Regions from separate parts of the Marinomonas sp. A3A genome, predicted to be linked through region 2. Evidence: predicted binding sites of a transcription regulator. Region 2 holds the regulator's gene; the other holds the start of a gene.
The links. The regulator PhoB, encoded in region 2, activates phosphate uptake and scavenging genes when phosphate is short. The targets are predictions, from matches to a motif close to TGTCATANNNNTGTCANA.
Positions count from the first base shown of each region.

Region 1: the regulator PhoB is predicted to act here: its motif matches at 2,076-2,093, upstream of ugpB (sn-glycerol-3-phosphate ABC transporter substrate-binding protein UgpB).

Region 1 covers NZ_CP025532.1:661,206-664,805, reverse strand. The annotation lists gene ugpA (sn-glycerol-3-phosphate ABC transporter permease UgpA) at 1-615, opposite strand, end outside; gene ugpB (sn-glycerol-3-phosphate ABC transporter substrate-binding protein UgpB) at 715-2,016, opposite strand; gene CYL31_RS03030 (Hpt domain-containing protein) at 2,244-2,591, opposite strand; gene CYL31_RS03025 (CHASE domain-containing protein) at 2,622-3,600, opposite strand, start outside.
Region 2 covers NZ_CP025532.1:40,218-43,817, reverse strand. The annotation lists gene CYL31_RS00195 (response regulator) at 1-681, shown strand, start outside; gene phoR (phosphate regulon sensor histidine kinase PhoR) at 734-2,080, opposite strand; gene phoB (phosphate regulon transcriptional regulator PhoB) at 2,077-2,772, opposite strand; gene ubiA (4-hydroxybenzoate octaprenyltransferase) at 2,857-3,600, opposite strand, start outside.

The DNA of each region.
Region 1 (3,600 bases), 620 kb from region 2:
AAAGACAATGGTCCAAAAGCGCTTAAACGGACTCGCACCGTCAATCGCTGCCGCTTCAATAAGCGAACGAGGTACCGCTTGTAAACCCGCAAGGAAGAATAAAAAGTTGTAGCTGATTTGCTTCCAAGTAGAGGCAATCACCACCAATATCATCGCTTGGTTGCCATCAAGATAGTGGTTCCAATTGACACCTGCAGTCTTCAACCAAAGCGCAATCGGCCCCATGCTCGGATCAAACAAAATCCACCACAAAACACCCGCCAAAGCAGGCGCGACAGCATAGGGCCAGATTAATAATGTCTGATACGCCAGTTTGCCGCGAATCACTCGATCCGCCATGACGGCCAACAACAGCGCCAACGACATACCCACAATGGCAACAGAAAAACTGAACACCAAGGTGGTTAACATAGACTGGTAATACAGAGGGTCAGTAAATAAATCGGCAAAATTTTCCAAGCCAATAAATTCACGACTCAAGCCAAATGCGTCTTCTTGGTAAAACGCTTGTTCCAAGGCTTGCTCAGCAGGCCAAAGAAAGAAAATCGCCGTCACCAACAACTGAGGCAACAACAATAGCCAAGGCAGGCCTTTTTGGGGGAAGGTAACCGTCATCGGACAATCCAAAAAAAGAAAACAACAAATTAAAAAGAAAAATATGCCATGCAATAAAAAGCGCCCTTATGCAAAAAAACATAAGGGCGCTGATTTCATTTAGTCGTTCGCTTTTTCAAACTTACGAAGCAATGTGTTACCACGCTCAACCGCTGTATTCAGTGCAGTTTGAGCATCAACATCGCCGCTCCATACGGACTCTAGTGCTTCGTCGATCACACCACGAATTTGCACAAAATTCCCCAAACGCAAACCTTTAGTGTTCGCTGTTGGAGTACCTGTCGTCATTTGAATAACACCAGTTTCTGTACCAGGGTTCGCCTTGTAGAAGCCTTGTTCTTTGGTCAAGTCGTAAGCCGCTTTGGTGATTGGTAAGTAACCAGAAAATTGGTGCCAATCCGCCTGTACAGATGCTTTAGATAAATAACTTAGAAAAGAAGCGACACCTTTATATTCTTCTTTAGAATGTCCTTGCAACACCCATAAAGACGCGCCGCCGATGATAGTATTGGAAGGCTGTTTTACTTTGCCTTCCCAATAAGGAAGCTCGGCAACACCGAAGTCAAATTTCGCATTACGCTTGATACCTGCGTAACCTGCGGAAGACTCAGTAAACATCGCACATTCTTGGCTGTAGAACTTCGCCGCGCCATCATTGGTACGACCAGAGTAGCTAAAAATACCATTTTTTTGCCATTCGCCCATCTTTTCGATGTGAGCAACTTGCAGCGGACCATTAAATTTCAGCTCAGTTTTCAAACCGCCAAAACCATTTTCTAGCGTGGCAAATGGCACATTGTGACGAGCACTTAGGTTTTCTAATTGCACCCAAGATTGCCAAGCTGTGGTAAAGCCACAGCTCACACCAGAAGAAAGTAATTTTTTAGAAACGCTTTCAACATCTTGCCATGTTTTTGGAGCTTGGCTGATGCCCGCTTTTTTGAACAAATCTTTGTTGTAATACAGTACAGGAGTTGAACTGTTGAAAGGCATAGAAAGCATTTGGCCATCGCTGTTAGAGTAATACCCCGTCACCGCGCTCAAATAGGCACTTTCATCAAACGCCTGATCTGAATCTTTCATCAGTTTATATACTGGATAAATGGCACCTTTTGCCGCCATCATACTGGCAGTACCAACTTCAAACACTTGAACGATAGCTGGCTGTTGTTTCGCTCGAAACGCGGCAATCGCCGACGTCATTGTCTCGGTATAATTACCTTTATAAATTGGCTTAACTTCATAAGTATCTTGTGAATCATTAAACGCCTTAGCAATTTCATTCACTTTTTCGCCATTTGCACCACCCATTGCGTGCCACCACTCTATTTGTGTAGCTGCAAAGCCTGAACTCGCAATGGATAAACCAACAACAACTGACGCCAACTTCAAATTATGCATTTCCGTGTTCCTCACAATGAGTTTTTATTAGAAAAGAAAGAACGACTATAGAAAGAAAATGTTTCACTTTGATGATAGTTAGGTTTCATTTGAAATACAATTACAATTCAAATGAAACCATTTTAAACGAAAGGACAGAAATAAAGAGATAAAAAACAGGAAATGAAAGCGAGATAAACAAAAACGAAAGAGCTATAAAAAGTTTACAAAAGTCTATTAGATAAAATTTAACGCAAAATTTCTTGCTTGAGAGCAAGCGCCAAAGCCTCAAACGCCTCCCTCAAAGCAGTATGACGAATAGGTAATTGATCACCTTTACCTTGTATCGCTAAACCTTCCATTTCAGTGATTAGCTGACAAAAACGATAACCGGACACTTCCAAGGCTGCGCCTTTTAAACGGTGTGCAACCAAAGCAAAATCGTCCCAGTCTTCATCCATCATGTAAGCCTGTAGCATTTCTAGCAAGACAGTTGCTTCTTTAATAAACTCACTGGCAACCAATGTCATTAATTCATGGTTATAGGCCAGACGACTCTCGTAGTCTGTATTATCAAATACCTTAGGCTCAAACATGACAAAGAATCTCCATTTCAATATTACCCTCTAAGGAAGCCATTTTGTGAGTATCGCTACCAACTTATCTTGTGAAATTGGTTTAGCGATATGATCATTCATACCAGCGGCAAAACACTCATCTTCATCACCTTTCATTGCATTGGCGCTAAGTGCAACAATCGCCACATCAGAAGGCGTTTGCCCATCAGTAAACTGGCGAATGGTTCGAGTCGCTTCATAACCATCCATTACAGGCATCTGACAATCCATGAAAATCATATCAAACTTGGTTGCTTGTGCATGCTCAACGGCTTTCTGACCGTTTTCTGCCACCACAACTTCTACGCCATACAAGTTCAACAAACCACGGGCAACAATCTGATTAGTCAAATTGTCTTCTGCTAACAGTACTTTGGCTTTAAATACTGGCCGACCTTCTGGCACTTTCTCTACTTCGTTTGCCGCCATCACAGGCTCTCCTTCCACTAATGGTTTTAGATTTTCAAGCACGTCCAGCAATGGCTGATGAAAGACAGGTTTTGTTAAAGCAGCAACATACACTTCTTTATCAAAATCCATATCTGAACGTCCTTGTAATAACACGCGTTTAATCGCATTTTTCTGGCAAAATGCATTCCATTCAGAGACATCAGTAGAAGCCGAAACGACATCAGAGTCCAGAAGTATACAATTTCCAATCCATACACTATCCACAAGTGCACTGCCGATACTGTCGTAAGTATTGTAGGTGACACCTAATGATTCTAACAATCCAGCAACATACTCACGACCGGTTTTATTCGCATAAATTAACGTCACTCTAACAGCTTGTTCTGTGCCACCAGTCACCAAGGGGATCTGCTCTGCAGTTGAAACCACAGTGAGTGGTATACGAAACCAAAAATCAGAGCCCTGACCTTCTACTGAGTTTAAACCTATTTCACCATCCATGGCTTGGATAATCTCTTTACTGATTGCCAAACCCAATCCTGTGCCACCAAATTTGCGTGTTGTCGACCCATCCGCT
Region 2 (3,600 bases):
GATTGGGAAATGCCTGAAATGACGGGTGTTGAGCTGCTTAAGTGGTGTCGAGAACAGCCTAAATATAAAAAAGAAGACGTGCCATTTGTGATGATTACCAGCCGTGGCGATAAAAGCCATGTGGTGGAAGCTGTGCAATCGGGTGTTACTGACTACCTTGGTAAGCCGTTTTCTAGCGAGCAGTTAGCCAATAAAGTAATATCCGCAGCAAAAAAGCATGGCCTTGATAAGAAGCTGATGTCACAGAAATCTCGTGAATCTGTCTCTCCTGGTGGCGTAAGCTCTGCATCGTTAGATGTATTAATGGGCGCAGGCAAAAGCACTCCTGTGAAGGCTACCAAGTTCACCAACCCCGATGTGCCAGCGGTATCAGTAAAGGATGTCAAAATCCCGACCATGGTACGTTTTGAAAACAAACAGTTTCGCTGCATGATCGTTCAGTTCAGCAAGACTGAAGCAACGATGTTTATTAAGAGCGACGACGTTGTGCCACAAGTCTTGGGGCAGGCGGTATTGGATTTAGAACATAAGGGCGCGATGAATCGTTTGAATTATTATGTCCAATCCGTTGCTACCACAGAGAAAAAACACGACTCGACCTTTTTGACGGTTATTTTGAGTTTGATCGATCAGGATAGCGAGAAAGAGGCGTTTATTAGCCAGTTGTTTGATAGTTTATAAATCTCGTTACCAACCCCTCCCTAACCCTCCCCTTGAAGATAAGGGAAGGGATTTAATGACTTGGTGAATCTTGGTTATCGTCTGTAGGAATAGGTAGCGCCGGAATCGTATCGTTTCTGGTTCGATTCGCGGGGAAGTGGCAAGAGAAGGTACTGCCGAAACCTGGTTGACTGCGTATTTGCAGTTTGGCGTCGTGATGCAATAACACATGCTTTACGATAGCTAAGCCAAGTCCTGTACCGCCTGTTTTGGAGCCTCTTCCTTTATCGACACGGAAAAAACGTTCTGTGAGGCGAGGGATGTATCTTGGCTCTATGCCTAGTCCTGAATCTTTTACTGAGAAAACACCGTTAAACTCACTGGATTCCCATTTTATCTCAATCTCACCACCATCCGGTGAATATTTTATGGCGTTAAAAATCAGGTTTGAAAACGCACTGTATAGTTCTTTGTAAGAACCGTATAGACGAGCTTCTTCGGGAACTTGTAAAGCAATGGTGTGCTTGTCCGTCAAGATAGGCGTGGTCGTATTGGTGATGGTTTTAACTAGATCTGAGACTTTATGCCACTGGTTCTCTTCGCGCTTATCATTGCTTTCTAGACGAGATAGCAGTAGCAGATCTTCGATGAGTTGTTCCATTCGCTCAGATTGCTCAGACATATTTACAATGCCTTTTTGCATGCTTTTAGGCAGACTGTCCTTGAACATGTCGAGAGTTTCTAAGTAGCCTTTAATAACGGTAAGTGGTGTTTTTAATTCATGGGAAGCGTTGGCGACAAAGTCTTTTCGCATCTGCTCTAGCAAGTGTAAACGCGTGACATCACGAACAAAAATGAGATGATCATTTTTATCGTATAGTGTGGTTTGAATTTCTAAATACACACCGTCTTTGGCTGGAGACTTGATGACCAAAGGTTCACCAAAGCGCTTTTGACTAAAGTAACGGAAAAATTCTGGACTACGAACAATATTGGTGATGATTTGACCACGATCGACAGGTCGCATCAAGCCGAGAAAGTGGGCAGCCGAGTTGTTCCACCATTCCAAGTTACCTTGGTTATCTGCCATGATAACGCCTTCTTTTAAGGCGGTTGTGGAGCTTTCAATTCTTGTTAGGGCTTGGCGCATGCGGCGTTTAGATTTACGTTGCTTCTTATGCAGACGATAAACAGCATCGAACACTTCGCCCCAAATACCGCTGGCTTCCGGGGGGGCTGCACGACCAGAATGACGCAGCCAATTGTGGAATTGGTATAGCTGATAAAGTTGCCAGTACAAAGAACCTAAAACGTACAGTAGCAAAACACCCAACAACTGACCTATGATTAGGCCTATTACAATGCAGGCCGCGAGCCCCGCGAGCCAAGTAATAATGGTGTTTCGCCAAACTGTTTTCATACGGACCTTTTTGCTGAGAAGCGGTAGCCTGTTCCTCGTACGGTTTGTATCAAGAAATCATGAGTGCTACCAATGGCTTTGCGTAAACGACGTATATGAACATCAACGGTACGTTCTTCAACGTAGACATTTCCACCCCATACTTGATCCAACAATTGCGCTCTTGAATAGGCACGCTCTTGATGGGTCATAAGGAATTTTAGTAGACGGTATTCTGTCGGCCCCATGTCTAAAGGACGACTGCCTATAGTAACTCTTTGGCTAATTGGATCAAGGGTCAGGCCTTCGATTTCAATTGGTTCATCAACCCCTTGAGGCGTCGCACGACGTAATACGGCTTTGAGTCGTGCAACTAACTCGCGTGGTGAAAAAGGCTTGGTGATGTAATCATCCGCACCCACTTCTAAACCTTGGATTTTGTTGTCTTCTTCACTTTTCGCAGTCAGCATGATGACCGGAATTTCAGCCGTCGTAGTGTCTTTTTTCAATCTGCGAGTAAGCTCGATGCCACTACCGCCGGGCATCATCCAATCTACAAGAATCAGATCTGGACGGTGGTCCACAATGATTTCATGGGCTTGCTGAATGTTTTCTGCTTCCAAATACTCGTAGCCTGCCATTTCAAGTGCAATGGCGATCATTTCGCGTATGGAAGATTCGTCGTCAATAATTAATACTTTTTTACCGGTCACAGGATTCATCCTCATCTCAGGAACGGTTTCATTAAAACGATCTAATGTGACAATTCGGTTACATTGTCACAACTTTGCCATATATTAGATAAAATAGCTTGCAACTAGACCGATGAAAACACAGTAGCCAACGCGGTTATTGTCTAAAAATGAGCGAAAGCATGCTTGTCGATCACGCTCTTTGGCTTGTTTAAACTGCTGATAAAAGAGCCCAACACAAACGACTAATGACACAAAGTACGGCCAATGCAGTCCTGCTAGTAAGCCAATCCAAGTCAATAAAGATAAGGTTAGTCCTTGCAGGCAAACAATGACGAATAAATCGTATCGGCCAAATAAAATTGCAGTGGATTTGATGCCTATTTTAAGATCGTCTGGACGGTCTGTCATCGCATAATACGTGTCATAAGCAATCGTCCAAAAGCAATTTGCGACAAACAACATCCATAGCTCAGGATCCATTAAATCCCCACCTTGTGCGCTGTAGGCCATAGGGATCGCCCAAGAAAAAGCCAAGCCAAGAAACAGCTGGGGCAGGTGTGTGTACCGCTTCATAAAGGGATACAGCGCAGCAAGACCTAAGCCTGCGAATGACAGTAAAATAGTCTTCAGATCGGTAAACAGCACTAGGATGAAACTTAAAATCGATAAGGCACCAAACAGCATCAGCGCTTCTTTTTCGGATACGCGGCCAGAAGGCAAAGGTCGATTTTTGGTGCGATCAACAAAGCCATCGACTTTTCTATCCGCGTAGTCATTAATGACACAACCCGCTGAACGCATGCTGAAAACGCCTAAGATAAAGATAACCACCAAATGCCATTGAGG